One region of the Streptomyces sp. NPDC005648 genome, then DNA from elsewhere that is predicted to be linked to it. Evidence: riboswitches for the same ligand, from Rfam matches in the RefSeq annotation. Region 1 holds a riboswitch; each other region holds the start of a gene.
What was found. Region 1 has a riboswitch for S-adenosylmethionine ahead of ABZT17_RS04090 (amino acid ABC transporter permease). Riboswitches for the same ligand answer to the same signal wherever they lie in the genome.

Region 2: it holds a riboswitch for S-adenosylmethionine, as region 1 does, so the genes downstream of both, thrC (threonine synthase) here and ABZT17_RS04090 (amino acid ABC transporter permease) in region 1, are expected to answer to the same signal.
Region 3: it holds a riboswitch for S-adenosylmethionine, as region 1 does, so the genes downstream of both, ABZT17_RS08775 (aminotransferase class V-fold PLP-dependent enzyme) here and ABZT17_RS04090 (amino acid ABC transporter permease) in region 1, are expected to answer to the same signal.

The regions. Positions count from the first base shown of each region.
Region 1 covers NZ_JBEXCS010000005.1:14-10,011, forward strand. The annotation lists gene ABZT17_RS04075 (AAA family ATPase) at 1-95, shown strand, start outside; gene ABZT17_RS04080 (putative leader peptide) at 256-369, shown strand; gene ABZT17_RS04085 (glutathione S-transferase C-terminal domain-containing protein) at 500-1,363, shown strand; SAM riboswitch class IV at 1,429-1,537, shown strand; gene ABZT17_RS04090 (amino acid ABC transporter permease) at 1,878-2,858, shown strand; gene ABZT17_RS04095 (amino acid ABC transporter ATP-binding protein) at 2,855-3,652, shown strand; gene ABZT17_RS04100 (ABC transporter substrate-binding protein) at 3,720-4,748, shown strand; gene ABZT17_RS04105 (GNAT family N-acetyltransferase) at 4,835-5,596, shown strand; gene ABZT17_RS04110 (putative leader peptide) at 5,647-5,733, shown strand; gene ABZT17_RS04115 (LLM class flavin-dependent oxidoreductase) at 5,807-7,021, shown strand; gene ABZT17_RS04120 (NtaA/DmoA family FMN-dependent monooxygenase) at 7,043-8,416, shown strand; gene ABZT17_RS04125 (LLM class flavin-dependent oxidoreductase) at 8,413-9,498, shown strand; gene ABZT17_RS04130 (MsnO8 family LLM class oxidoreductase) at 9,491-9,998, shown strand, end outside.
Region 2 covers NZ_JBEXCS010000028.1:29,542-39,539, forward strand. The annotation lists gene ABZT17_RS18305 (1-phosphofructokinase family hexose kinase) at 1-851, opposite strand, end outside; gene nagA (N-acetylglucosamine-6-phosphate deacetylase) at 939-2,069, opposite strand; gene ABZT17_RS18315 (ROK family protein) at 2,177-3,118, opposite strand; gene ABZT17_RS18320 (extracellular solute-binding protein) at 3,269-4,486, shown strand; gene ABZT17_RS18325 (DUF3263 domain-containing protein) at 4,538-4,774, shown strand; gene otsB (trehalose-phosphatase) at 4,784-5,629, shown strand; gene ABZT17_RS18335 (trehalose-6-phosphate synthase) at 5,643-7,103, opposite strand; gene ABZT17_RS18340 (glucosyl-3-phosphoglycerate synthase) at 7,199-8,143, opposite strand; SAM riboswitch class I at 8,272-8,427, shown strand; gene thrC (threonine synthase) at 8,446-9,738, shown strand; gene ABZT17_RS18350 (MoaD/ThiS family protein) at 9,735-9,998, shown strand, end outside.
Region 3 covers NZ_JBEXCS010000011.1:2,346-12,343, reverse strand. The annotation lists gene ABZT17_RS08800 (NYN domain-containing protein) at 1-920, opposite strand, end outside; gene ABZT17_RS08795 (hypothetical protein) at 957-1,196, opposite strand; gene ABZT17_RS08790 (rhomboid family intramembrane serine protease) at 1,353-2,087, shown strand; gene ABZT17_RS08785 (Lrp/AsnC ligand binding domain-containing protein) at 2,084-2,365, shown strand; gene ABZT17_RS08780 (serine/threonine-protein kinase) at 2,373-4,655, opposite strand; gene ABZT17_RS08775 (aminotransferase class V-fold PLP-dependent enzyme) at 4,723-6,084, opposite strand; SAM riboswitch class IV at 6,212-6,328, opposite strand; gene trpD (anthranilate phosphoribosyltransferase) at 6,403-7,467, opposite strand; gene ABZT17_RS08765 (cytochrome bc complex cytochrome b subunit) at 7,606-9,240, opposite strand; gene ABZT17_RS08760 (Rieske 2Fe-2S domain-containing protein) at 9,237-9,998, opposite strand, start outside.

The sequences.
Region 1 (9,998 bases):
CCCAGGGCCGCACCGTCGACTTCCGCAACACCGTGATCATCATGACGTCCAACATCGGCTCCGAGGCACCCCTGTCCTGTCCGGAGGCCCGCTGACCGGGAGGGGGCATCGCATGTGACGGAAGTGACACGTGTGACCCATGGGGGGAGTGGCCGTCCACCGGGCTGTCCGCGATGCGGGACGGCCCTCTTGACGCCGCCCCGACCTCGATCGACACTCCAGTTGGGGAATCCTAGTGAACAGGTAGGGAAAAGCATGAGGCGCCTTGAACCGGTCACCGTACGAGCGGGCCGTTCGCCTCTCCTTCTCACCTCCCGCCGTCATATCGACCTGCAGCGCGTCTGCAGCGCGATCCGGTTCCAGGGCTGAGCCGCGCCCATCCCGCGCCGACGGCGTCCCCGTGACGTTCACCCGTCCGGCGCGCACCGGGTGAGCCCTGCTCCCTCGCCCGACGTCGCTTCCGCCGCGTGTACGTCCGCGCCCGCTCCCGGGGAGAGTCATGACCGTCACACCGCTGGCCGCCCACGCGTCCAACAGGCCCACGCCCGCCTTCCGGGGGCGTATCGGCCGGGACGCGCGCAGTGGCCACTACGCCGTTCCGGGCCGTTACCGGCTCCATCTGTCGACCGCGTGTCCCGACGGTCTGCGCATCGCCGTCGTGCACAGCCTGCTCGGGCTGGACACGGTGTGTCCGGCGACCTTCCTGTCCGCCGTCCCCGACTGTCCCGAGGGCGGCCACTCGGCCCTGCGTCCGCTGTACGAGGCGAGCGCGCACCGCTACACCGGCCCGGCCAAGGCGCCGGTGCTCAGCGACGACTGGTCCGGACGGATCGTCAGCACCCACGCCCCGGACATCATGCGCGACCTCGCCCGCCGGTTCGGCGGCGACCGCCTCTCGCTCTACCCGTGCGGCGCGGAGTCGGAGATCGAGGCGGTCGAGCGGATGTGCGCGGAGGGCATCGAACAGGCGGCGCAGCGGGCCGGATCGGTCGGCGGGGAGCCAGTGGTATGTCACACAGCACTGGACACACTGCTGGAAACCCTCGGTGCCCTCGAACGCTGGCTCGACGGGCGCACGTACATGATCCGCGACGAACTCACCGCCGCGGACGTCGAGTTGTGGACCGCGCTGGTCCAGCTCGACACCGTGCACCGCAACCACCTGGACGCCTCCGCCGTGCAGCGCATCGCCGGCCATCCCACCCTGTGGGCCTACGCCCGGCGTCTGGCCGCCCACCCGGCCTTCGGTGCCCACCTCGACCTCGACGGCATCGCCCGCCGCCACCACGCCCGCTGCCAGGGGCTGGAGGCCGCCGGAGCCGCCGTCCAGATCCTGGACTGGGCGGCCCACGCCGCCTGTTAGCCGTTCCACCTGGTGGACCGGCGTTGACATCCGTTCGGGCAGTTGTCTTAATTGCCACTCAGAACGGTCATGAGTGTCAGCGACAAGCCCTGGCTTGCTGACCGGCAACCCTCGCGCCGCGGTGGGGTGCCCCAGGTGACGACCGGACCGACGACGTTTCGGTAAGCGCGAGGCCCACAAGGGCCGGAAGAGTGACGGTGACGCCATGTACGCAGCCCCCAGGACGGCCGTACGCCGCCCTCAGGGCTGCGTACGGTGGCACATGAACCTGCTCGTCGCCGATCGCAGCGTCGACCTTCTCCGCGTGAACAGCGCACTGTGTACCGCACCGGGCCGTGCCCGCTGTCGGGGCTGACACCTCCCCTCAGCCCCGCACCCCCTGACCGACACCGCCCGAGCGGTGTGCCGTCGCCCTCCCCGCCCCCGGTGCCCCCGCGAACCCGTGCGCTGAACCAGCCGTAGCAGCGTGCGTCCGACGTGGTCTCCGGGACGTCCGACTCCGCCGGAGCCCACCATGAGTGAACCCCCTGGCACCGCTGTGTCCCTCGCCGAGGCACCGCCCGCCGACGCCCCGTCAACACCCCTGGCGGCACAGCGAGTTCTGCCGCTGCGCCGTCCCGGCCGGTGGATCGCCACCGCCGTGGTCGTGGTCCTCCTGGCCCAGTTCGTGCACGGGCTGGTGACCAACCCCTTCTACCAGTGGGACCGCTGGGGTTACTGGTTCCTGCGCCCCACCATCCTCGACGGCCTGCTGATCACCCTCCAAGTCACCGCCTACAGCGCCGTGTTGGGACTCCTCGGCGGTGTACTGCTCGCCCTGGCCCGGCTGTCGAGGAGCCCGGTGCTGCGCGCGGTCAGCTGGACCTACGTCTGGGCGCTGCGCTCGATCCCGCTCATCGTGGTGCTGATCTTCCTCTACAACTTCAGTGCCCTGTACAAGACGTTGAGCGTCGGCATCCCCTTCGGGCCGGCCTTCTTCTCCTTCGACGAGTCGAGACTCGCCACCGACATGGTCGTGGCCGTCATCGGCCTCAGCCTCAACGAGGCCGCCTACGCGGCCGAGGTGGTACGCGGCGGCATCCTCTCCGTCGACCAGGGCCAGCACGAGGCGGCCGCGGCGCTCGGCCTGCCGAAGGGCTACCAGTTCCGGAGAATCGTCTTCCCGCAGGCGCTGCGCTCGATCATCCCCAACTACGTCAACCAGCTCATCGGCCTGATCAAGGGCACCTCACTGGTCTTCTACGTCTCCCTGCTCGACCTGTTCGGCTCCGCGCAGACCATGGGCTCCACCTACCCCGGCGACATCGTGCCGCTGCTGCTGGTCGTCACCGTCTGGTACCTGATCCTGACCAGCGTCGTCTCCGTCATCCAGTTCTACGTCGAGCGGCACTACGCCCGCGGTGCCACCCGCAGCCTGCCGCCGACACCGCTGCAGAAGCTCCGCACGGGTCTCACCGACCTGCGGGCCCGCATCCGCCGGGAGGCCGCCGTATGACCGCCGACACGCTCAACGCCCTGGCGGACGTCGAGGCCGCCACGGTCGAGGTGCACGACGTGCACAAGTGGTACGGCACCCACCGGGTACTGGACGGCGTCGACCTGACCGTCCGCCCCGGCGAGGTCACCGTGATCCTCGGCCCCTCCGGGTCCGGCAAGTCGACCCTGCTGCGGGTCATCAACCACCTGGAGAAGCCCGAGATCGGCCACGTCAGCATCAACGGCGAGCTGATCGGCGTGAAGCGCCACGGCGAGCGGCTGAAGGAACTCAGCGAGCGGGCCATCCTCACCCAGCGTGGCCGGATCGGCTTCGTCTTCCAGAACTTCAACCTCTTTCCGCATCTGACCGTCCTGGACAACGTGGCCGCGGCCCCCGTCGCCACCGGCCGCCTCGGCAGGGCCGAGGCCCAGGACCTCGCCCGCGAACTCCTCGACCGGGTCGGCCTCGCCGACAAGGCCGGCGCCTACCCGCGCCAGCTCTCCGGCGGTCAGCAGCAGCGCGTCGCCATCGCCCGTGCCCTCGCCCTGCGCCCGGGTGTCATCCTCTTCGACGAGCCCACCTCCGCGCTCGACCCCGAGCTCGTCGGCGAAGTCCTCGCCGTCATCAAGGACCTGGCGTCCACCGGCACCACGCTCGTCATCGTCACCCACGAGATCGGTTTCGCCCGCGAGATCGCCGACCGGGTCGTGTTCATCGACGGCGGACGGATCGTCGAGCAGGGCACGCCCGCCGAAGTCCTCGAACGACCGCGGCACGAGCGCACCAGGGACTTCCTCAGCAAGGTCCTCTGACCGCCGCCGCACCCCCGACCTCCCCCCACGCCACTCCTCTCTCATCACTCAGCGACAAGGAACGGCCATGTCTACCCACTTCACCCGACGCAGCCTGATACGCGGCATCACCGCGGCGACCGCCGTCGCCTCCCTGGCCACCGGGCTCGCCGCCTGCGGTGGCAACAGCGACGCGGCCACCTCCACCGACTCCGCCGCCAAGACCGGCGAGGTCGTCGTCGGCCAGGTCTCCAACGGCGCCGCCAAGCAGACCTCCATCAAGGTCTCCGAGGTCAAGTCCATCAGCGCCGAGCTGCCCGCCGCCTTCAAGAAGAGCGGCAAGCTGGAGATCGGCATCGGCGCCCTGCCGGCCGGCTTCCCGCCGCTGGCCTACGTGGGCAGCGACCAGAAGACCCTCACCGGCGCGGAGCCCGACTTCGGCCGCCTGGTCGCCGCGGTCCTCGGCCTCAAGCCCGAGGTGAAGAACTCCACCTGGGAGAACCTCTTCGTCGGCATCGACAGCGGCAAGGTCGACGTGGCCTTCTCCAACGTCACCGACACCGAGGAGCGCAAGAAGAAGTACGAGTTCGCCTCCTACCGGCAGGACAACCTCGCCTTCACGGTGCCGCAGAAGAGCACCTGGAACTTCGACGGCAACTACGAGAACCTCGCCGGCAAGACGGTCTCCGTGGGCTCCGGCACCAACCAGGAGAAGATCCTCCTGGAGTGGAAGGCCAAGCTGGCCAAGGAGGGCAAGAAGCTCAACGTCAAGTACTTCCAGGACAGCAACAGCACCTACCTGGCCCTGTCCAGCGGGAAGATCGACGCCTACTTCGGCCCCAACCCCGGTATCGCCTACCACAACCGCCAGGTCGCCAACACGCCCAACGCCACACGTACCGCGGGTACCTACTCCGGCGCCGGCGCGAGCCTGCAGGGCCTGATCGCGGCCACCGCTAAGAAGGACAGCGGCCTCGCCAAGCCCCTCGCCGACGCCATCAACTACCTGATCAAGAACGGCCAGTACGCCGAGTGGCTCAAGGCGTACAACCTCTCCAACGAGGCCGTCGCCAAGTCCGAGGTCAACCCGCCCGGACTGCCGCTCGACAACTCCTGACCACCGCGCCCCGGGGACTCCGCCGCCGCTCCGCGGTGGAGTCCCCGCGCCGGACACCCGAGCCGCACACCGGAGACCGCCACACCATGTCCGTCATCGCCCTCGACGCCGCCTCCTCGCACCTCCTGGACAACCCCGCCTGGGCCGCGCTGACCGGCCCGCACGCCCGCTTCGCCGAACTCCCCCACTCTCGAATTCGCTCGAGCGGGGGGACCCCCATCGCCCACGCCGTCCGCTACCAGCAGGACGTGGCCCCTTTCCACGCCCTCTCCGACGAGGACGACCCGCGCGCCTGGGCCGACCTCGCCGCACTCGTCGGCCCCGGCGGCACCGCCGCGGTGCGGGGCGTGACCGAGGCGGCCGAGGGTTGGGAGATCGTGCGCACAGGGCACGGCGTCCAGCTCGTGGACACCGCCCTGCGTGCCGAGCCCGACCCCGAGGCCGTACGGCTCGGCCCCGACGACGTGCCCGAGATCCTCGACCTGGTCGCCCGCACCGAGCCGGGCCCCTATCTGCCCCGCACCGTCGAACTGGGCACCTACCTCGGCATCCGCCACGAGGGGCGGCTGATCGCCCTGGCCGGTGAGCGACTGCACCCGCCGGGCTGGACGGAGATCAGCGCCGTGTGCACCGACCCCGCCCACCGCGGCCGGGGCCTGGCCACCCGTCTGGTCCGCGCGGTCGCCGCCGGCATCAAGGAGCGCGGCGAACGCCCCTTCCTGCACGCCGCGGCCACCAACGCGGACGCGATCCGGCTGTACGAGTCGATCGGGTTCACTCTGCGCCGCCATACCGTCTTCTCGCTCGTCCGGAACACCGGAGCGGCCGTCCTGGAAGAAACGGCATAGCCGTGCGGTTGTCCTTGTCGAAGGTGATGTATCGAGTGGAGGTGGGCCCGATGACACGTGTACGGCGTGCCGTCCGCCTCCACACCCGGCCCCACATCGACCTCCAGCGCGTGGCCGGCGCCCTCTGTTGCTCCTGACCCGTTTCCCCTCCGCCGGCCCACCTCCTCGCGGCCCCGGCGATCTCGTACGGACCTCCAGGAAGGCACCCTCGTGTCCTCGACTCCCTCTTCACATCTGCACCTCGCCGTGGCCCTCGACGGCACCGGCTGGCACCCCGCCTCCTGGCGCGAGCAGGTTGCCCGCCCCCGGGAACTGTTCACCGCCGGATACTGGGCCGACCAGGTCGCCGAGGCCGAGCGCGGGCTGCTCGACTTCGTCACCCTGGAGGACGGACTCGGCCTCCAGTCCTCGGACTACGGCGAGTTGGACGGCCGTACCGACCAGGTGCGCGGCCGTCTGGACGCCGTACTGATCGCGTCCCGTATCGCGCCCCTCAGCCGGCACATCGGCCTGGTGCCGACGGCAATCGTGACCCACACCGAGCCGTTCCACATCTCCAAGGCGATCGCCACCCTTGACTACGTGAGCACCGGCCGGGCCGGTCTGCGGGTCCAGATCTCCGCCCGACCGCATGAGGCCGACCACTTCGGCCGCCGCACCTTCCCGCCGATCGACCTGCGCGAACTGCAGAGCCCGGCCGGACAGGAACGGCTCACCGACCTCTTCGACGAGGCCGCCGACTACGTCGAGGCCGTCCGCCGGCTCTGGGACAGCTGGGAGGACGACGCCGAGATCCGGGACGTCGCCACCGGCCGCTTCATCGACCGCGACAAGCTGCACTACATCGACTTCGAGGGCAAGCACTTCAGCGTCAAGGGCCCCTCCATCACCCCGCGCCCGCCCCAGGGTCAGCCCCTCGTCACCTCCCTCGCCCACCAGACCGTCCCCTACCGCCTGGTGGCCCGCCAGACCGACGTCGGCTACGTCACCCCGCAGGACTCCGACGACGCCCGCGCGATCGTCGCCGAGATCCGGACCGAACAGGAGGCGGCCGGACGCGCCGGCGAACTCCTGCACGTCTTCGGCGACCTGGTGGTCTTCCTCGACGAGGACCAGGCCGCCGCCGAGGACCGCCGCGCCCGCCTCGACGCCCTCGCGGGGGAGCCGTACACCAGCGACGCACGCGTCTTCGCCGGTACGCCCGCCCAACTCGCCGATCTGCTCCAGGAGTTCGCCGAATCGGGACTGAGCGGCTTCCGGCTGCGGCCCGCCGTCGCCGGACACGACCTGCCGGCCATCACCCGCGGCCTGGTCCCCGAGCTCCAGCGCCGGGGCGCCTTCCGCACCGCCTACGAGGCCGACACCCTGCGCGGCCTGCTGGGCCTGCCCCGCCCCGCCAACCGCTACGCCGCCGCCACCGCCTGAGCCGGAAGGACCGCACCCACCATGAGCAAGCCGCAGAAGCAGATCCATCTGGCCGCGCACTTCCCGGGCGTCAACAACACCACCGTGTGGAGCGACCCGAAGGCCGGCAGCCACATCGAGTTCAGCTCCTTCGTGCACTTCGCGCAGACCGCCGAACGCGCCAAGTTCGACTTCCTGTTCCTTGCGGAAGGACTCCGCCTGCGCGAACAGGGCGGGAAAATATACGACTTGGACGTCGTCGGCCGACCCGACACCTTCACGGTCCTCGCCGCGCTCGCCGCCGTCACCGAGCACCTCGGTCTGACCGGCACCATCAACTCCACCTTCAACGAGCCCTACGAGGTGGCCCGCCAGTTCGCCAGCCTCGACCACCTCTCCGGCGGCCGCTCCGCCTGGAACGTCGTCACCTCCTGGGACGCCTTCACCGGCGAGAACTTCCGCCGCGGGGGCTTCCTCCCGCAGGAGCACCGCTACTCCCGCGCCAAGGAGTTCCTGGCCACGACCAATGAGCTCTTCGACTCCTGGCGCGGCGACGAGATCGTCGCCGACCAGGCGACCGGCGTCTTCCTGAACGACGCCAAGGCCGGCTCCTTCGTCCACACCGGCCAGCACTTCGACATCCACGGCCAGTTCAACGTCCCGCGCTCCCCGCAGGGCCGTCCCGTCATCTTCCAGGCCGGCGACTCCGAGGAGGGCCGCGAGTTCGCCGCCTCCTCCGCCGACGCCATCTTCAGCCGGTACGCCACCCTGGACGGCGGCCGGGCCTTCTACACCGACGTCAAGAACCGTCTCGCCAAGTACGGCCGCCGTCATGACGAGTTGCTGATCCTGCCCGCCGCCTCCTTCGTGCTCGGCGACACCGACCAGGAGGCGGAGGAACTCGCCCACGAGGTGCGCCGCCAGCAGGTCAGCGGGGCCACCGCCATCAAGCACCTGGAGTTCGTCTGGAACCGGGACCTCTCCGGCTACGACCCCGAAGGCCCGCTGCCCGACGTCGACCCGGACGTCAGCGACAACCACATCGCCAAGGGCCGCGCCCAGGTCCGTATGTACCGGGACCCGCTGGCCACCGCCCGCGAGTGGCGCGAGCTGGCCGCCGCGAACAACTGGTCCATCCGCGACCTGGTGATCGAGACCAGCAACCGCCAGAACTTCATCGGCTCCCCGGAGACGGTTGCGAGGACCATCAACGAGTACGTCCAGGCCGACGCCAGCGACGGCTTCATCCTCGTCCCGCACATCACCCCCGGCGGCCTCGACGTCTTCGCCGACAAGGTCGTCCCGCTCCTCCAGGAACAGGGCGTCTTCCGCACGGAGTACGAGGGCCCCACCCTCCGCCACCAGCTCGGTCTCGCGCACCCGGACGAGGTCGCGAACGAGCGGGCGGCATCGTGAAGTTCCTCGCGATCACCCTGATCGTGCACCGGCCGGACCCGCTCACCGGGGTCCGGAAGTCGACGCACGACCGCTTCCGCGAGGTCCTCGACAACGCGCTGCTCGCCGAGGAGCTGGGCTTCGACGGCTTCGGGGTGGGGGAGCGGCACGAGCGGCCGTTCATCTCCTCCTCCCCGACCGTCGTACTGAGCCACGTCGCCGCGCTGACCAAGCGGATCCGGCTCTTCACCGCCGTGACGACGCTCAGTCTCCTGGACCCCGTTCGGGCCTACGAGGACTACGCGACCCTCGACCACCTCTCGAACGGCCGACTCGACCTGATCATCGGCAAGGGCAACGGCTCCGCCCAGCGCGACCTGTTCCACGTCACGCCCGAGGACCAGTGGGACCGCAACGCCGAGAGCTACGAGGTGTTCCGGCAAATCTGGCGTCAGGACAAGGTCACCGCGGCGACCCGCTTCCGCCCCGAGCTGACGGACGCGGAGGTGTGGCCGCGGCCGTACCAGCGGCCGGTCCGTGTCTGGCACGGCAGCGCGACCAGCAAGGAGTCCGTCGACCTGGCGGCCCGCTACGGCGACCCGCTCTTCTCGGCGAACGTCACCAACCCCATAGAGCCCTATGCGGAGTTGATCCGCCACTACCGCGAGCGTTGGGAACACTACGGCCACGACCCGGCGCGGATCGCCGTCGGCGCCGGTACGGCGGGCATCTACGTGGCCCCCACCTCGCAGGAGGCGCTGGCCGCGTACCGGCCGATCTTCGAGGCCAATCTCGCCTTCTTCGAGAAGGCGGGACTGCCGGTCGTCTTCGAGACCCTGGAGGACTTCGTCGAGCGCAGCTCGGCGCTGATCGGCAGTCCGCAGCAGGTCATCGACAAGGTGCACCGCTACCACGAGCGGTTCGGGCACACCGTGGTCCATGTGCACGCGGACGCGGGCGGGCTCACCGACACCCAGCACCGTGACTCGCTGGAGCTCTTCCAGTCCGCGGTCGCCCCGGTGCTGCGCAGGGACATCCCCGATCCGCCCTTCGACTGGGCCCCGGTGCTCCCGTCGACGACACAGGAGCCGGCCCATGTCTGACATCCCCCTCGGCGTCCTCGACCTGGTCCCGATCCCGACCGGCTCGACGGCCGCCGACGCGCTGCGCAACTCCATCGACCTGGCCCAGCGGGCCGAACGCCTCGGATACGCCCGCTACTGGTTCGCGGAACACCATCTCAACCCCGGTGTGGCCGGCACCTCCCCGGCCGTCGTCCTCGCCCTGACCGCCTCCGCCACCTCCATCATCCGACTGGGCTCCGGCGCCGTGCAGTTGGGCCACCGCACCGCCCTGTCCACGGTGGAGGAGTTCGGCCTGCTCGACGCGCTGCACCCGGGCCGCCTCGATCTCGGCCTCGGCCGCTCGGGCGGCCGCCCGCCGGGCGAGAAGGCGACGGGCCCGGCGACCACACCGGTCGTCGACGGCCGCGCCCCGAACGGCCTTCTCATCCCGCCCCGCTTCTCCTTCGAACGCCTCCTCGGCTCACCGCGTATCGCCCTGCAACGCAAGCTGCTCCTGCTCCCGAACGCCGAGTCGCAGG
Region 2 (9,998 bases), on a different contig from region 1:
ACCGGGGCCATCACGGTCGCCGTGGCCAGGGCCACCGCGCGGGACAGCCGGTCGGGCCAGGGGAGTTGGTCGACCAGGCCCGACAGCAGGCCCGCCACCACCGAGTCACCGGCGCCGGTCGGGTTGCCCCGGACCCGGGCGGGCGGGATGGCGCGCCAGCGGCCCTCGGGGGCGGCCGCGAGCAGACCGCCGGTGCCGAGCGAGGCGACGACCGCGCGGGCGCCCCGGCGGCGGGCGTCCTGGGCGGCGCGCGACGGGTCGTGGGAGCCGGTGAGTTCGGCCAGTTCGTCGGCGTTGGGCTTGAGCAGGTCCGGGCGGGCGGCGACACCGCGGCGCAGGGGTTCGCCGCTGGTGTCGAGGAGGACGGGCACGCCGGCCGCCTTGGCGGCCCGTATGAGACCCGCGTACGCGCCCACCGGCACCCCCGGCGGCAGACTCCCGCACAGGGCCACCGCGGACGCCGGCGCCAGCAGGTCCTGGTAGGCGTCCTGGAAGGCGGACCACTCGGCGGGCGTGATCGTCGGGCCGGGCTCGTTGAGCTGGGTCGTGTCGCCGGTCAGCTCGTCGACGACGGCGATCGTGCGCCGGGTCGGGGCGGCGATCGGGACCAGGGCGTCCACCACCCCTGGTGCGGCGGTGAGTTGCCCCTGTACGACGGCTCCGGTGGCGCCGCCCGTGAAGCCGGTGACCGTCACCTCGTGGCCGAGGGCGGCGAGCACCCGGGCCACGTTCAGGCCCTTGCCGCCCGGGCGTTCGGTCACCTCGGTCACACGGTGGGAGGCGTGCGGCCGCAGGGACCGTACGCGATAGGTGATGTCGAGAGCGGTGTTCAGCGTGACCGTGAGGATCACCTGGGCCGACCTCCCCCGGAGAAAGACATGCAGAACGTGGTCGCCCTATTTTCACAGGACGACCGCCGCCCTCAACAGCCGGACACATCAGCCCAGTTGGGGATCGACCACCCATTCACCCCGGCGCATCACGCCCTTGAGGTCGAATTGATGGTCCAGCAGGACCAGGTCGGCGTCCTTGCCGGGCTCCAGCGAGCCGATCCGGTCGTCCATGCCGAGCAGCCGGGCCGGGTTCGCCGAGATCGCGGCCACCACGTCCTCGACGGACAGCCCGTCCACGGTGACCGCCCGCTTGAACGCGCGGTCCAGGGTCAGCGTCGACCCGGCGATGGAGCCGCCCTCCACGAGCCGCGCCACGCCTTCGCTGACCTCCACCTCCAGGGGGCCCAGCATGTAGCGCCCGTCGCCGAAACCGGCCGCGTCCATGGCGTCCGTGATGAAGGCGACCCGGCCCGCTCCCGCGTGGTGGAACGCCAACTGGAGGGAGGCCGGGTGGAGATGGGTGCCGTCGTCGATGAGTTCGACCGTGACGCGCTCGTCCTCCAGGAGGGCGGTGATCGGGCCCGGGGCACGGTGACCGATCTGCGGCATCGCGTTGAAGAGGTGGGTGGCGACCGTCGCGCCCGCGTCGATCGCCTCGACCGTCTGCTCGTACGTCGCGTCGGTGTGGCCGATCGCCGCGATGACACCGTGTTCCACGAGCAGGCGTACGGAGTCGATGCCGCCGGGGAGTTCGGTGGCGAGGGTGACCATGCGGGCCCTGCCGCGCGCGGCGTCGACCAGCTTGCGGACCTCCGCCGGGTCGGGGTCGCGCAGGAGTTCCTCGGAGTGGGCGCCCTTTCGGCACGGTGAGATGAAGGGGCCCTCGAAGTGGATACCGGCCAGATCGCCCTGCTCGGCGAGTTCGCTGAGCAGACCGGCCCGCTGGACGAGGAAGTCCATGTCGCCGGTGACCGTGGAGGCGACGAGGGTGGTGGTGCCGTGCAGACGGTGGGTGTGGATGCCGTGCAGGACGTCTTCGACGGTGCCGGAGGTGAAGGAGGCTCCGCCGCCGCCGTGGTTGTGGAGGTCGACGAAGCCGGGCACCAGCGTGAGGCCGGAGGCGTCGATGACCTGGGCGTTGGCGGGGGCTGAGCCGGCGATTCTCGTGCCGTCGACGACAAGTCGGCCATCGCGGACCGTTCCTGTGGGCAGCACGACGTCTGCGCCCGTGAGCACCGTGGGGGTGTCGGCCGTCGCGGGGTGCGGGCTCGTCGTGGCTGGTCGCGCCCACGCGGCGGTAGCCGCAGATTCGGCGGGGCCCCGCGCCCCTGGGTGGGTTGCCATCAGGGGGTTACCTCCGTGCGGTCGGTGGTGGTCAGGAGGTCCCAGGCCAGTAGGCCGGCACCGAGGCAGCCCGCCGTGTCACCCAGGGCCGCCGGCAGGATCTGTGGCTGTTTCTGGAAGGTGATCCGGCGTTCGACGGCTTCCCTCAGCGGTGTGAACAAGGTTTCCCCCGCCTCGGCCAGCCCGCCACCGATGATCAGTGCGCCGGGGTCCAGCAGGGTGAGGGCCGTGAGGAGACCGTCGGCCAGGGCGTCCACCGCCTCCTGCCAGACCCGGACGGCGTTCGGGTCGCCGGACAGGACGGCCCTGGCGCAGTCGGCGGCGTCCGCGTCCGGGTCGCCGCAGGCCCGCGCCCAGGCCTCGCTGACGGCCGCCGCGGAGGCGTACCGCTCCAGACAGCCCCGCTGGCCGCACGGACAGGCGCTGCCGCCGGGCCGTACGACGATGTGGCCGATCTCGCCCGCGAAGCCGTGCGCGCCCGACTCCACCCGGCCCGCGATGCCGATCGCGCCGGCGATACCGGTGCCGAGGGGGACGAAGAGAAAGCGGTCGGCTCCCTTGCCCGCGCCGATGCGGCCCTCGGCGAGCCCGCCGGTGCGGACGTCGTGGCCGAGGGCGACCGGGGTGCCGAGGCGGTCGCCGAGCAGGTCGCGCAGGGGTATGTCGCGCCAGCCGAGGTTGGCCGCGTAGGCGGCGACGCCGTGCTGTTCGTCGACGATGCCGGGGACGGCCACGCCGGCCGCGGCCGCGGGCTCGCCGAGGTGCTCGACGCCGTACGCGCGCAGCTCGGCGGCGAAGTCGAGGATGCCCTCGACCACCGCGTCGGGGCCGCGTTCGCGGCCGGTCGCGCGGCGGGCGCGATGGAGCAGCTCGCCGCGCGCGCCGACGAGGGCGGCCTTCATCCCGGTGCCGCCCACATCGAGGGCGATGACATGTCTCACGGGGGTAGTGTGGCCCGCCGACCCATGAGAGGTCTAGTCCACTTACGTGGTGTAGACCTTATGGAGTCCAGATATTGAACGGCGACACAGTTGGGGCGAGCAGTGCAGCGGCGTAGGACGGGAACGGTCGCGGTGGTCTCCGCACTGGGGATGACGGCGGTTCTGGGAGGCTGCGGCCTCACCGGCGGCTCGGGGGACGTGACGCTCAGACTGGTCGCCGCGGACTACGGCGACTCGGCGTCCGACAGCTCCCGGAAGTACTGGGACAAGCTGGTGAAGGAGTACGAGAGCGAGCACGCCGGTGTGAAGGTCGACGTCAGCGTGTACTCGTGGAACGACGTCGACCGCAAGGTCAAGGAGATGGTCGCCGCGGGCGACGAGCCCGACCTGGCGCAGATAGGGGCGTACGCCGACTACGCCGACAAGGACCTGCTCTACTCGGCCGACGACCTGCTCTCCATCAGCACCCAGGCCGACTTCGCCTCCCAGCTGGCCACCGCGGGGGAGGTGAGGGGCGTGCAGTACGGGATGCCCTTCGCGGCCTCGACGCGGCTGCTCTTCTACAACAAGACCCTGTTCGAGCAGGCCGGCCTCACCGCGCCGAAGACCTGGAAGCAGCTCGCCGCCGACGCCCAGGTGCTCAAGGAACGGGGCGTGAAGTACCCGTACGCGCTGCCGCTCGGCTCCGAGGAGGCGCAGGCCGAGACCATGCAGTGGATGCTCAGCGGAGGGGGCGGCTACACGGACGCCGTCGGCACCTACGGCATCGACTCCACGGAGAACGTCGCCACCTTCGACTGGCTGAAGAACGACCTGGTCGACAAGGGCCTCACCGGTCCGGTCGCACCGGGCCGGCTCAACCGCGCCGCCGCGTTCACCGCCTTCGCCGACGGTGAGGTGGGCATGCTCAACGGCCATCCCTCGCTGATGAAGATCGCCGCGAGGAAGGGCGTGAAGTTCGGCATGGTGCCGATGCCGGGCGTCGACGGGCGGAGCAGGACCGCGCTGGGCGTGGCCGACTGGATGATGGCCTTCAAGAAGAACGGCCACGCCCAGCAGATCGGCGACTTCCTCGACTTCGTCTACGACCGGAAGAACGTCCTCGCCTTCTCGCACGAGTACGACCTGTTGCCGGTCACCAACTCGGCCTCCGAGGCGATGGGTTCGGACGCCGAGGACGCCGACCTCAAGCCGTTCCTCGACGAGCTGCCCCGGTCCGAGATGTATCCCGTGGACAAGATGTCGTGGGCGGACGTGAGCGCCGCGGTGAAGAAGCGGATAGGCCAGGCGGTCGCCCCGGGCGGAAGCCCGGCGGCGACGCTCGGGCAGCTGCAGGACGCGGCCTCGTCGGCGGAGAGCGCGGACTAGGCCTTCAGCGGCTGTGGGGTGACTGTCAGTGGCGGGGGCTACGGTTCTGACATGGACGAGGAGCAGCAGCTGGGGGAGCGCGAGCGGGCCGTGCTCGCACTGGAGCGCCGGGGTTTCCCGGGCCCCGGCCTGAAGGAGCGGGCGATACGGGAGGAGCTGGGGCTGGCCCCGGTCCGCTACTACCAGTTGCTGAACGCCCTGCTGGACGACGAGCGGGCGCTCGCTCATGATCCGGTCACCGTGAACAGGCTGAGAAGAGTGCGGGAGCAGCGGCGGGGGGAGCGTTAGGGTCGCCTTATGGGAAGCCCTACGGATCGTCTGCCGGTGCCGTCCACCCGGGCCGGGCGGGACGGACTCGCCGCCATCCTCGCGAACCCCGCGAAGTCGGTGCTCGCCTTCGACTTCGACGGGACCCTCGCCCCGATCGTGCCGGACCCCGAGCAGGCCCGGGCCCACCCGGAGGCGGTTCCCGCGCTGGCGGGCCTCGCGCCGAAGGTGGCCTCCGTGGCGGTCGTCACCGGCCGTCCGGCCGGGGTCGCCGTCCGGCACGGAGGCTTCGCGGGGGTCGCCGGCCTGGAACACCTGGTCGTCCTCGGGCACTACGGCGCCGAGCGCTGGGACGCGGTCAGCGGCGAGGTCAGCGCCCCCGCCCCGCACCCCGGGGTCGCCGCCGTGCGCGCCGAACTCCCCGGCTTCCTGGACCGGATCGGAGCCTGGCAGGGCACGTGGATCGAGGAGAAGGGGCGCGCGGTCGCCGTCCACACCCGCCGCGCCACCGACCCCCAGGCCGCCTTCGACGCCCTCCGCGAACCCCTCACCGACCTCGCCACCCGCCACGGCCTGATCGTCGAGCCCGGCCGTATGGTCCTGGAGCTGCGCCCGCCGGGCATGGACAAGGGCGTGGCCCTCGTGGACCACGTCCGCGAGATCCACGCGACGGCGGTCCTCTACGCCGGCGACGACCTCGGCGACCTCCCCGCCTTCGCCGCTGTGGAGAAACTCCGCTCCGACGGCGTCCCGGGCCTGCTGGTGTGCAGCGGCAGCGACGAGGTGACGGAGCTGCGGGAGCGCGCGGACCTGGTGGTGGAGGGGCCGGCGGGGGTGGTGGGGCTGCTGCGGGGGCTGGCAGCACAGCTGAGGTGAGCTCCCCTGCGGGTCAGCTCCGCAACGCCTCCAGCTGGTCGAGGAACCACTGCGCCGGAGGCAGCGCCGTCGCCGCGGCAGCGAGTCGCTTCGTCCGCTCGGCCCTCTCCTCCACCGGCATGCTCAGCGCCGCGTGCAGCGCCCGCGCCGTTTCCACCACGTCGTACGGGTTGACCACGACCGCGTCCTTGCCCAGCTCCTCGAACGCCCCCGCCTCCCGCGACAGCACCAGCGCGCACCCCTCGTCGGAGACGACCGGCATCTCCTTCGCGACCAGGTTCATACCGTCCCGGATCGGGTTGACCAGTGCCACGTCGGCCAGCCGGTAGGCCGCCAGGGAGCGTGCGAAGTCGTCCTTGACGTGCAGCACGACCGGGGTCCAGGTCGCCGTACCGTACTGGGAGTTGATCTCCTCCGCGAGGCGCTGCACCTCCGCCGTGTAGTCCCGGTAGACGGCGAGGTCCTGACGGGAGGGGTAGGCGAAGGCCACGTGCGCGACCCGCTCGCGCCACTCCGGGTGGTCGTCGAGGAGCTGCCGGTACGCCAGCAGCCCGCGCACGATGTTCTTGGACAGCTCGGTCCGGTCCACCCGCACGATCGCCTTGCGGCCCGCGCCGATCTCCTCGCGCAGGGCCCGCATACGCTCCTCGACGTCCGCCTCGTGCGAGCGCGCGTGCAGGAACTCCGCGTCGGCGCCGAGGCCGTGGACGCCGAGCCAGGTCCGGTGCCCGGGCCCCTTCCAGCCGGGGACGTGCTGGAAGGCCTCGGGCACCCCGGACAGGGCCATCCGGGTAACCGCTTCGACGTCCGTCGCCTGGACGCAGGAGACGAAGGCCGACCGCCACCGGTGGGTCAGGAAACCCAGGCGGTCCGCGCCGAGCATGCCCAGGACCAGCTGCCTGCGGATGTCGTCGGGCAGCAGGGCGAAGTACTCCGCGGGCGCCCACGGTGTGTGCGAGAAGTGCCCGATCCGCAGGTCGGGGCGGAGCTCCCGCAGCATGCCGGGGACGAGACACAGGTGGTAGTCCTGCACCAGGACCGCCGCCCCGTCGCCCGCCTCCTCGGCCAGCGCCTCGGCGAAGGCCCGGTTGTAGGCCTCGTACGACTCCCACTGCCGGCGGAACTCCGCGTCGAAGACCGGCTCCAGCGGTGTCTGGTACAGCATGTGGTGGACGAACCAGAGGACCGAGTTCGCGACGCCGTTGTACGCGTCCGCGTGCACATCGGCCGGGATGTCCAGCATCCGCACGCCGTCCTCGCCGATCCCGCGCCGCACCGCCTCGCGGTCGCCGTCGCTGAGCGCCGAGCACACCCACAGCGCGCCCGCGTCCGGCCCGATCGCGGAGAGACCGGAGACCAGCCCGCCGCCGCCGCGCTTGGCGGTCAGCGAGCCGTCCTCCTGGACGACGTACGAGACCGGGCCGCGGTTGGACGCGACCAGCACCTGATGGACAGCACCGTGCGTGGAAGCCATACGCCTCAACCTAGCCCGGCCCGTAAACGCTCAAACGTTTGGTTGCGCTCTGCGGGTGCGCCGTATACAGCGGGTGAGACCCCTCCGTGCGGAGATCAGGCGACCTTACGGGAGGCGTACTCCGCGATCTCCGCCATCGGCGGCCGCTCCTCGGTGTCCACGGAGTAGGTGCGCGGCTCGAAGCCGTCCTCGCCCCGTTCGAACTGGGTGAGGGAGGGACGGATGAGATGTCCGCGGGCCAGCCTCAGCTGGGCCGTGCGGTAGATCGCCGCGGCCATCCGGCCCAGCGCCTGTCCGTCCTGGTGCCGGTGCTTGCGCACGCCGACGTCGACCTGGGCGAGCGCGTCGAGGCCGACCAGATGCAGCGCGTCGATCAGCATGCCGAGCTCGACGCCGTAGCCGACGGGGAACGGCAGCTGTTCCAGCAGGGAGCGGCGGGCCGCGTACTCACCGCCGAGGGGCTGGACGAAACCGGCCAGCTGCGGCCAGTGCATGTTGAGCAGCGGGCGCGCCATGAGCTCGGTGACCCGGCCGCCCTGGCCTCTCGCGCCGCCGAGCGGGCGGTCGTACATGCCCTTGACCAGGTCGATCCCGGGGTCGGTGAGCAGCGGGCCGACGATCCCGGAGACGAAGTCGGAGGAGAACTCCTTCAGGTCCGCGTCGATGAAGCAGACGATGTCCCCGGTGGTGACGAGCAGCGAGCGCCACAGGACCTCGCCCTTGCCGGGGACGGCCGGGAGCCGGGGCAGGATGTCGTCGCGGTGGACGACCCGCGCGCCGGCCGCCGAGGCGACCTCGGACGTACGGTCGGTGGACCCGGAGTCGACGACGACGATCTCGTCGACCAGCGGCACCTGCTGCATCAGGTCATGGCGGATGACGGCGACGATGTCGCCGACCGTCTCCTCCTCGTTGAGCGCGGGCAGGACGACGGAGACCGACTGGCCGGAGCGTTGTTTCGCGGCCAGGATCTGGTGGAGCGGGCGATCGGTGACGGACCAGGAGCGGGTGCTCAGCCAGCGCTCGACTTCTTCCAGCACGTAGGCGGCTCCTCACTTGTGTCTCGCGGTTCGGACGACTCTCTCAACTCTCCTGGCCTTCGGTTACAGTCTTGAACAACGTCGATGACCATCGCATGTCCGAGGTCATTGAACCGACAACCGAATACCGCTCATCCAGAGGGGCAGAGGGATACGGCCCGATGAAGCCCCGGCAACCCTCCAGTCGGCTCTCGTAGATCAATGCTGATCGTTCCGCGAGGCTCCCGGCTAGGGAAGGTGCCAAATCCGTCTCACGGCGAGATGCGTCGTGAGGAAGATGAGGAGAAAGGGCCTCGCCTCACATGGCTGCGCAGACTGTTGCAAGCACCACGGACTCCACGACCGTCGACCTCGGACCCGCCGCGGCACTGAGCTGCCGCGAATGCGGTCACCGGGTACCGCTCGGTCCGGTCTTCGCCTGCGAGGAGTGTTTCGGCCCGCTCGAGATCGCGTACGACTTCTCGGCATACGACACCGAGGAGCTCCGCAAGCAGATCGAGGCGGGACCTTCGAACATCTGGCGTTACGCGCCGCTGCTGCCCGTCCCGGCGGACGTGGCCGACAAGCCGAACATCAACCCCGGCTGGACCAAGCTGGTCAAGGCCGACAATCTCGCCCGTGAGCTCGGCGTCACCGGCGGTCTGTACGTGAAGGACGACTCCGGCAACCCGACGCACTCCTTCAAGGACCGGGTCGTCGCCCAGGCCATCGAGGCCGCGCGTGCCTTCGGCTTCACCACCCTCTCCTGCTCCTCCACCGGCAACCTCGCGGGCGCGGTCGGCGCCGCCGCCGCGCGGGCCGGCTTCCGCTCCTGCGTCTTCATCCCGCACGACCTGGAGCAGGGCAAGGTCGTCATGGCCGCGGTCTACGGCGGCGAGCTCGTCGGTATCGAGGGCAACTACGACGACGTGAACCGCTTCTGCTCCGAGCTGATCGGCGACCCGGCCGGCGAGGGCTGGGGCTTCGTCAACGTCAACCTGCGGCCCTACTACGCGGAGGGGTCCAAGACCCTGGCCTACGAGATCTGCGAGCAGCTGGGCTGGAAGCTGCCCGACCAGCTGGTGGTGCCGATCGCCTCCGGGTCGCAGCTCACGAAGATCGACAAGGGGCTGCAGGAGCTGATCAAGCTCGGGCTCGTCGAGGACAGGCCGTACAAGATCTTCGGCGCCCAGGCGGAGGGCTGCTCGCCGGTGTCCGTGGCCTACAAGGCCGGGCACGACGTGGTCCGCCCGCAGAAGCCGAACACCATCGCCAAGTCGCTGGCCATCGGCAACCCGGCGGACGGACCGTACGTCCTGGACATCGCCCGTCGCACCGGCGGCGCGGTGGAGGACGTCGACGACGAGCAGGTCGTCGAGGCGATCAAGCTGCTGGCCCGCACCGAGGGCATCTTCGCCGAGACGGCGGGTGGCGTGACGGTGGGTGTCACCAAGAAGCTGATCGAGAACGGTCTCCTCGACCCGACCCTGACCACGGTCGTGCTGAACACCGGCGACGGCCTCAAGACCCTGGACGCGGTGGCCTCCGACACCGGCCTGACCGCGACCATCCGTCCGAACCTCGACTCCTTCCGAGAGGCTGGCCTCGCATCATGAGCGTTTCCGTCCGCATTCCGACCATCCTGCGTACCTACACCGGCGGACAGGCCGAGGTGACCGCCGAGGGCGGGACCCTCGCCGAGGTCATCGCCGACCTGGAGAAGAACCACACCGGTATCGCCGCGCGCGTCCTCGACGACCAGGGCAAGCTGCGCCGGTTCGTCAACGTGTACGTCAACGACGACGACGTGCGGTTCGAGCAGGGGCTGGAGACGGCCACCCCGGACGGTGCGGGCGTGTCGATCATCCCGGCCGTC
Region 3 (9,998 bases), on a different contig from region 1:
CGCGCGGCGATGTCCTTCGGGGTCATTCGTCCCGGTTCGACCGCGTCCACGGTTTCCGCGGGCCGCACGGACACCGGCGGCAGGGCGAGTTCACGCCTCAGCCCCTGCGCCGCGTCAAGAACGGTGTCCAGAAGCAGACGGACGCGCATGTCCTCGACACTGCGCCCCTCCCGCGCTGCTTTGCGCGTGGCCTCCAGGGCGGCCTCGGCCTCCCCGAGCCGCCCCTTGAGCCGCCGGGTCTCGCTCTCCGCGGCGGACACCTGCGCCTGCCCCTCGGCACGCACGGCCTCGATCTCGCCCTGGATCTTGCGCAGGGCGGCCTCGCCCCGCTTGACGTCACTGAGGGCCGCGCGCAGCTTGCGGTGAAGCGATTCGGCTTCCTTCTTCGCGGACTCCAGCTCCAGCCGCAGCCGCTCGGTCTCGGCGCGTGTCTGGTCCCGGGCGGCGGTGAGCTCCTCGCGCAGCCGCTCCAGCTCGGCCCGGCTCTCCTCGTCGGCCCGCTCGGCGTCGGCCCGCTGGGCCTCCTCGCCGGCCGCGGTCACGAGCTTCACCCAGCCGGTGGGCCGCAGCACATAGGCCGCGGCCGCCACGTCGAGCGGATCCGCGGCCGGGGGCGGCGAGCCGGAGTCGAGGGCGCCGGCGAGTTCCGGCTGGGCCTCTCTCAGCTTCTCCCCGATGCGCTGCCGGAACAGCGGATCGCTCTCCAACGCCGAAGCCATCGCGTTCCCGGCGAACTTGGCCCGCCGGTTGGGGGCGAAGCGGGCGTACTGCCTGAGCTGTGCGGGCAGTTCGGCGACGGTCAGCCCGCCGAAACCGTCGGAGACGATCTGCACGACCCGTCTGCGCACGCCGTCGGGCAGCGGACGGTCGAGGACCTCGGCGGCGCCGTCGCCCGGCCCCCCGCCTTGTGTCTCCACCATCCGTCACACCCCATCACCTGTGCGGGGCCGCCCCTGTCAGGAGTCGGCGCCCGGCCTGTCCACGAGTTCCACCTGATCGACCGCGTTGCACCAGCGGCAGCGCACCGACTCGATGGTCTCACTGACCACCTCGCGCTCCTCCACCTTCGGCTCTCCGGCCAGGTCGAGGTGGACGTACTCGACGACCTTCGAGGAGCGCGTCACGTCGAAACGCGTGAGGTTGCCGCAGAGCGTGCAGCGCCAGCGCGTCGTGTCGGTCGGCAGGGGAACCGTCATCGTGACTGTGCTCTTTCCATCCAGTGTCCGTGACGCGCCAGCTTCCCTGGAGCGTGTGGCCGTAACCCTACGGCCTGGCGGTGACTCGCCGCCCGTCCGTCCATGGCGGCGAGGCGGTCTGTTCGCTTGCGTCCTGTTACGTCATGCTCTGTGTTCATGATCGGCAACTGGAGCGTGACCCTCGGCAACGCGATCCGGCGCCCCTCGGCGCCCGTGACCTACGCACTGATCGCCCTGTGCTGTCTGATCTTCGTCGTCGGCCCCGCCGCCGGCCTGAACCCGGCCTACGGCTCCAAAGACGCGCTCCTCGCCGCCCAGCGCGCGTACTTCCACCGCTGGGGCGTGGTCCCCGCCGAGCTCTTCGAGGGCTCCCCCGGTGCCGCACTGACCCCCCTCACGGCCCTCTTCGTGCACGGCAGCTGGGTGCACCTGCTGGGCAACATGCTCTTCCTCTATGTCTTCGGCGTGATGACCGAGGAACGGATGGGCCGCGTCCGGTTCACCCTCTTCTACGTCGGCTGCGGCTACCTGGCCCTGCTGGGGTACGCGGCCGCCAACTCCGCCTCCGAGCAGTCGCTGGTCGGCGCCTCCGGGGCGATCTCCGGGGTCCTGGGCGCCTTTCTCTACCTTTTCCCCGGGGCCAGGGTGACAAGCCTGCTCCCGTTCCTCTTCTTCCTCCCGCTGCGGTTCCCCGCGTGGGTGGTGCTGCCGTTCTGGGCGTCCCTGCAGTGGCTGGCGGCCGGGCGGGCGCCCCAGGGCCCCGGCGTGGCCTATCTGGCCCACCTGGTGGGCTTCGGCCTGGGCTTCGCCTTCGCGTGGGCCCGTCTCCGCCGTACGACTAGAGTGAGGCCCGCCCCAGCTCCGGCCCCCGAGGGAGAGAACCAGCCGTGATCACCGCGATCGTCCTCATCAAGACCAGCGTGGACCGGATCCCCGAGATCGCGGAGCGCATCGCCGCGCTGGAGTCCGTCAGCGAGGTCTTCTCCGTCACGGGGACCTACGACCTGATCGCCATGGTCCGGGTGAAGCAGCACGAGGACCTCGCGGAGGTCATCCCGGGCAGCATCAGCAAGATCCCGGGCGTCGAGGCCACGGACACACACGTCGCCTTCCGCACGTACTCCCAGCACGACCTGGAGGCAGCGTTCGCGATCGGCCTGGACAGCTAGGGCTGCCCTAGCCGCTCACGTCCAGGGCGGCGATCCCCTCGGCGGTCGCCATGTAGACGCGCTCGCCGTGGACCACGGGGCTGTGGACGCCGTCCTCGGAGCCGAGGTCGCCCAGGGCGAGCCTGTGGCGCTGCTTGCCGGTCTGGTCCAGCACGTGGAGGGCGCCGCCCAGGCGGACGTAGACGTGGTTCCCGGCGACGGCGGGGTCGCTGTGGTCCGATCCGGCCGGTGAGCCGTCGAAGGCCCACCTCGTCCTCCCGTTCGAGGGGTCGATCGCGGCGAGCCGGCCCTGGTCGGTGGTGACCGCGAGATCACCGAGGCGGACACAGGTGAAGTACCGCCGGCCGCCCGCGTCCTCGTTGTCGGCGTTCCAGACGGTCGTCCCGCTGAGGTTGACGCCGTGCAGGGGGATCTCGCCGCTCGCCCCCACCAGCAGGATGCGGCCGACCAGGGTCGGACGGCCGGCGTCGCCGCCGACCGGAGCCGACCAGAGCCGGTTACCGTCCTTCACGTCGAGGGCGTCGACGACGTTGCCGAACGTGCCGACGTACGCCACACCGCCCGCCACCGTCGGCTCGCTGGTGGGCCCGAAGGTCGTCTGCGCCGACCAGCGGACGTCGCCCCCGGCGGTGTAGGCCCGTACGGCGCCCGCGTCCGCCGTACCGCTCGCGACCAGCACCAGGTCACCCGCGGCCACGGGGAACTGGCTGCCGCCGGATCCGGTGATCTTCCTGGTCCAGCGGACCTTTCCGTCCGGTCCGACCGCGCACAGCTTCGACGCCGCCTCGCCCCCGTTCTCCAGCAGGCAGTACGCCCCGTCGGCGGTGGCCAGCGGCGGCATCACCGGGCCGCCCAGGTCGACGGACCACAGCTTCTTCCCGGCGGGCGTCACGGCGTGCAGCGAACCGTCCGCGCCCCCGATGTACACCAGGTCTCCGGCGGGCGACAGCGCCACACACGCCCCGTGCCGCCCGCCCGCGCGCCCACCGAGCCCGCCCACGCCATACGTCCAGCTCACCCCGGCGGGCAGTGACGCGGAGGGCGAGCGGGACGTCGACACGGACGTCCCGGGCGGATCACCGGCCGACCCCGACCGTGCCCCGCCGTTCTGGTCCCGCAGCCACAGCCACCCCCCGGTCCCGACCCCCGCGCCCACGACGGCACCCCCCACCAGGAGCCTCAACAGGCCCCGGCGCGAGGGAGTTCCGACGTCCGGGGCGCCGCCGTCCGCCAGGTCCGTCACGGTGATCGGGGCCGGGCCGTCCGCCGCGGGGCGGGGAGCCGCCGCGTCGGTGACGGTCGTCGGGGCGGGGTATTCGACCCGGCTGTGGCGCTCGGTCGAGCGGTGCTCCGGGAGCCAGCGCTCGGTGGCCGGCGCGGGGCCCGGCGCGGGCGTCGCCGTGGTGTCCTCGGCGGGGTCCGGCGCGGGTGGCGCGGGCGTGGTGTACCAGCCCGGGAGCAGGTTCTCGCGCAGGGCGGCCGCGGTGTGGCCGGCGGACTCGGCCACCCCGGCCGGGGTCGGCCGGTCGGCGGGGTCTTCCCGCAGACAGGCCTCGGCCAGTCCGCGGACGCTCTCCGGGACGCCCGACAGGTCGAAGTCGCGGGTCAGGATGCGGAGCAGGATCACCGAGTCCTGGCCCTCGCCGAAGGGCTCGCGGCCCGCGGCGGCGTAGGCGAGCACCGCGCCGAGGGAGAAGACGTCGCTGGGCGGGCCGACCTCGGCGCCGTTGCGGATCTGCTCGGGCGAGACATAGCCGACCGAGCCGACGACCGCCCCGGTGTTGGTCAGCGCGGTCGCCTCCAGGGCCCGTACGATCCCGAAGTCGATGACCCGTGGGCCGTCCGGTGCCAGCAGGATGTTGGAGGGCTTCAGGTCCCGGTGGATCATCCCCTTGGCGTGGATCGCGGCGAGTGCCTCGCCGAGGGCGCCGGCGAGCAGCCGTACCGCCCGCTCGGGCAGGGCGCCGTGGTCGAGGACGGCGTCCCGCAGGTTCGGCCCGTCGACGAACTCCGTCGCCATCCACGGCCGTTCGGCCTCGGTGTCTGCGTCGACGACCCGGGCGGTGTAGGTGCCCGCCCCGCCGATGGACTGCGCGGCCCGTACCTCCTGGCGGAACCTGGCCCGGAAGGTGCGGTCCTCCGCGTGCTCGGCCCGCACCACCTTCACGGCCAGCCGGGGACCTCCCCGCGCCTCGGCGAGGTACACCTCGCCCATGCCGCCCGCACCGAGTCTGCCCAGTACCTCGTACGGTCCGATCCGCCGCGGATCCCTCGCGCGCAGCGCCTCCACCCGTGCTCCCCCTGTCAAGCGTCCGGCTGCCGAGGGGGAGCGTATACGTCAGAAGACGTACGGCGGGTCAGACCGCCGGGACGCAGCGGCCGTCCTCGGTCCGGTAGCGCCACTTCGCGCCATCCGCCACCAGCTCCTTGACGGCGTTCACGAACCGCTCCACGTGCTCGTCGGGGGTGCCGGCGCCGAAGCTCACGCGGATGGCGTTGAGGGACTTCTCGCCGGGCGCCGCCTCGGGGGCACCGCACTCGCCCTGGGTCTGCGGGTCGGAGCCCAGCAGGGTCCTGACCAGCGGGTGGGCGCAGAAGAGGCCGTCGCGGACGCCGATGCCGTACTCGGCGGAGAGGGCGGCGGCGAAGTGCGAGCTGTTCCAGCCCTCGACGACGAAGGAGATCACACCGACGCGCGGGGCGTCGTCGCCGAAGAGGGACAGGACGCGCACCTCCGGGACCTCGGCCAGGCCCGCCCGCACCTTCTGGATCAGATGCCGCTCGCGGGCGACGAGCGTGTCGAAGCCGGCCTCGGTGAGGGCCTTGCAGGCCGAGGCGATGGAGTAGGCACCGATGACGTTCGGGGAGCCGGCCTCGTGGCGGGCCGCGCTCTCGTGCCACTCCACGTCCACTCCCCCGTCCTCGCGCCGGGTGACCTTGCGGCTGGCGCCGCCGCCCGCGAGGTAGGGGTCGGCCGCGCGCAGCCAGTCGGCGCGGCCGGCCAGGACACCGGAGCCGAAGGGCGCGTACAGCTTGTGGCCGGAGAAGGCGACCCAGTCGACGTCCAGGTCACGGACGGAGACGGGGTGGTGCGGGGCCAGCTGGGCGGCGTCCAGGACGATCCGGGCGCCGTGCGCGTGGGCGGCGGCGGCCAGCTCGCGCACCGGCCACAGCTCGCCGGTGACGTTGGAGGCGCCGGTGACACAGACCAGGGCGGGGCCGTGCGGGTCACGGGCGGCGAGTGCCTGCTCCAGGGTCTCGACGGCCTGCTCCGGGGTGCGCGGGGCGTCGAGGTAGGTGACCCGGGCGTCCTTCCAGGGCAGCAGGGAGGCGTGGTGCTCGGTCTCGAAGACGAAGACCTGGCAGCCGGCCGGGAGCGCGGCGGCGAGGAGGTTCAGCGAGTCGGTGGTCGACCGGGTGAAGACCAGCTGGTCGTCGGGGCGGCAGTCGAGGAACTCGGTGACCGTCCTGCGGGCGTTCTCGAACAGGTCGGTGGAGAGCTGGGAGAGGTAGCCGGCGCCGCGGTGGACGCTGCCGTAGTACGGGGCGTACGCGGCCACGTCGTCCCAGACGCGCTGCAGGGCGGGGGCGCTGGCCGCGTAGTCGAGGGCCGCGTAGGTGACTTCGCCGCCCGTGACGAGCGGGACGGTGACATCCCGGCCCAGAACGGGCAGCGGGGAACAAATGGTGCGGGTGGAGGCAGCGGTGGAGACAGACATGGGGAACTCCCGTACGGCAAGAAAGAGGGTGAGAAGGGGTACGCAGAGGCGGGGCTCGGCGGCCCTATCGCATTCGCTTGCTCACGGAAGACTCCCTCGAACGACCAGGACCCCTGGTTTCGAGAGGGGCCCGCGCTTGCCGTAGACCTCGCTGCCTACGGCCTGGTCTTCACCCGGGGCACCCCGCCACGGACGGAGGGTTGCCGGACAGTCGGCCGGGGCCTCATGACTGTCACTCATGACCTGACAAGGAACGTACGTGAAGTGATCGCGGTCCCGCAACTCGTGTCCGGATTACGGGACCGCGGCCACCGACGGCTACTTGTTGCTGGCCGCCACCCAGCGCTCCAGCGCCCGCTTGGCCGCCCCGGAGTCGATCGACTCGGCCGCCTTCGCCATACCGGCCCCGAGCTGCTCGGCCAGCGTCCCGGTCCCCGGGTCGAGGGCCACGAGAGCCGCCGCCGAGTTCAGGAGTACGGCGTCACGGACCGGGCCCCTCTCGCCGTCCAGCAGACGCAGCGCGACCTCCGCGTTGTACGAGGGGTCGGCGCCCCGCAGCGCCTCCACCGGCACCAGCTCGATGCCGACGTCCCGCGGGTCGAAGGACTCCTCGGTGACCTTGCCGTCGCGGACGATCCACACCCGGGACGTGGCGGTGGTCGTCAGCTCGTCGAAGCCGTCGTCGCCGCGGAAGACGAGGGAGGAGTTGCCGCGCTCGGCCAGGACACCGGCGATGAGCGGTGCCAGGCGTGGATCGGCGACGCCCACCGCCTGCGCCTTCACCCTGGCGGGGTTGGTGAGCGGGCCGAGCGCGTTGAAGGTGGTGCGGATGCCCAACTGGCCGCGGGCGGCGGCCACATGACGCAGCGCCGGATGGAACTTGATGGCGAAGCAGAAGGTGATGCCGGCTTCCTCGGCGACCTCCGCGACCCGCTGGGGCGTGAGGTTCAGATTGACCCCGAGCTTCTCCAGCACGTCCGAGGCGCCGGAGGCGGAGGACGCGGCCCGGTTGCCGTGCTTGACGACCTTCGCGCCGGTGCCGGCGATGACGATCGACGACATCGTGGAGATGTTGACGGTCTTGGCGCCGTCACCGCCCGTGCCGACGATGTCGACGGTCCGGCCGGGCACCTCGATCACATTGGCGTGCTCGTACATCGTCCGGACCAGACCGGTGATCTCCTCGACCGTCTCGCCCTTGGCCCTGAGGGCCACCGCGAAGCCGGCGATCTGCGCGTCGGTCGCCTCGCCGCGCATGATCAGGTCCATCGCCCAGGCCGTGTCGTCGGCACTGAGGTCACGGCCGTCGAGCAGGCCGTTCAGCAGCCCGGGCCAGGAACGGGCCGCCGCGGTGTCGCCTCCAGCGGGGGTCACAGCGCTCATACGGCCGCTCCTGGGTGTCGTAGAAGAGAATGCGCATCCCGTGTGCGCGTCCCCACCCTATCCAGCTCAGGGCACGGGCAAGGGCCCCGTCCGAACACCGGACGGGGCCCTTGTGGTGCGCTGTGGCGAGCGCAGCGATCAGTGGTGGCCGTGGCCGCTCGTGATCTCCTTGTACTCCTCGACGGTCGGCTTCGGAATCTGGGACTCCTCGCCGTAGTACGCCTCGCTGAGCTTGGCGCGCAGCTTCTCGGAGCCCTTGACCTTGCGCTCGACGCCGTTCTCGTCGACCGTCGGGCCGATCTCGGCCGGCTTGTACTGCTCGTGCGCCGTGAGGGTGTGCAGGGCCTCCTGGCTGAGCGGCTCGTGGACCTCGATGAACTCACCGTGCGGCAGGCGCTTGATGATGCCCGACTCACGGCCGTGCAGCACCTTGTCCTTGTCGCGGCGCTGCAGACCGAGGCAGATCCGCTTGGTGGCGACGAACACCAGCACCGGCACGACGAAGAAGGCGACCCGGACGAACCAGGTGATCGCGTTGATCGACAGGTGGAAGTGCGTGGCCCAGATGTCGTTGCCGCCACCGACCAGGAGCACGAAGTACCAGGAGATCCACGCGGCACCGAACGCGGTACGCGTCGGGGCGTTGCGCGGGCGGTCCAGGATGTGGTGCTCCCGCCTGTCGCCGGTGACCCAGGACTCGATGAACGGGTAGACCGCGATCGCGACCAGGACCAGCGGGAAGATCATCAGCGGGATGAACACGCCCAGGACGAGCGTGTGACCCCAGAGGTTGATCTCCCAGCCCGGCATGACACGGATCAGGCCCTCGGAGAAGCCCATGTACCAGTCGGGCTGGGCGCCGGTGGACACCATGTCCGGTCGGTACGGGCCCATGGCCCAGATCGGGTTGATCGAGGCGATCGCCGCGATGGCCGCGATGACGCCGAAGACCAGGAAGAAGAAGCCGCCCGCCTTCGCCATGTACACGGGCAGCAGGGGCATGCCGACGACGTTGTTGTTCGTCTTTCCGGGGCCGGCGAACTGCGTGTGCTTGTGGTAGAAGACCAGGATCAGGTGGCCGACCAGCAGGCCGAGCATGATGCCCGGCAGCAGCAGGATGTGGACCGAGTAGAAGCGGGCCACGAAGTCGCCGCCCGGGAACTCGCCGCCGAAGAGGAAGAACGACAGGTACGTGCCGACCACCGGCACGGACAGGATCGCGCCCTCCATGAAACGGACACCGGTGCCGGAGAGCAGGTCGTCCGGGAGCGAGTAACCGGTGAAGCCGGTGAACATGCCCAGGACGAACAGCAGGAAGCCGAAGATCCAGTTGACCTCACGCGGCTTGCGGAACGCGCCCGTGAAGAACACGCGCATCATGTGCACGAACATGCCCGCCAGGAAGATCAGCGCGGCCCAGTGGTGGATCTGCCGGATCAGCAGACCACCGCGCACGTCGAAGGAGATGTGCAGGGTCGAGTTGAACGCCTCGGACATCATCTGGCCCTGCAGCGGGATGTAGCTGCCGTGGTACACCACCTCGTTCATCGACGGGTGGAAGAACAACGTCAGATACACACCCGTGAGGATGATGATGATGAAGCTGTAGAGGCAGACCTCGCCCAACATGAACGACCAGTGGTCGGGGAAGATCTTGCGCATGTTGGACTTGGCCAGGCCGTAGATCCCCAGCCGGCCGTCGGCCCAGTCGGCGACGCGCTCGCCGGCCGGCGCTTTGCCGCGCCGTGCCTCGGTTTCGGTGTTGGTACTCATCCGCGCTCCCAGAATGCAGGACCGACGGGCTCTTCGAAGTCGCCGAGCGCCTCGAGGTAGCCCTCGTCGTTCACGCTGATCCGCAGCTGCGGCAGAGCGTGACCGGCGGGGCCGAAGATCACTCGGGCACCGTCGGAGAGGTCGAAGGTGGACTGGTGGCAGGGGCACAGCACGTGGTGCGTCTGCTGCTCGTACAGCGAGATCGGGCAACCGACGTGGGTGCAGATCTTGGAGAACGCGACGATGCCCTCATGCGACCACTCGAGCTCGCGCTTGTCCTTGATGTTGTCCGGCTGCAGCCGGACGATCATCAGGGCCGCCTTGGCGATCTCGGTCTGGAAGTTCTCGTCGTGCTCCTCCAGGCCCTCGGGCTTGGCGAAGGTGAGCGAGCCGACCGCGACGTCCGAGGGACGCAGCGGCAGGTTCGTGTTCATGTTGACGAGCAGCTTGCCCTTGGACCACAGCGTGTGGCGGAGCTTGGTCCCCGGCAGCGGGCCGAGGTCGCGCAGCAGCATGACGCCGGAGAGCGGGAACAGGGCCAGCGCGCCGAACATCGTGTTGCGGATCAGCTTGCGGCGGCCGAGCGCGGACTCCTTGGCGCCCTGCTTGAAGTCGGCCATGACCTTGGCCTTGACCTCGGGCGACGCCTCGATCGGGTGACGCTCGTCGGCGATCTCCACGTCGGACATCAGGGTGCGGGCCCAGTGGACCGCGCCCGCGCCGATCGCGAACAGGGCGAGACCCAGGGTCAGGCCGAG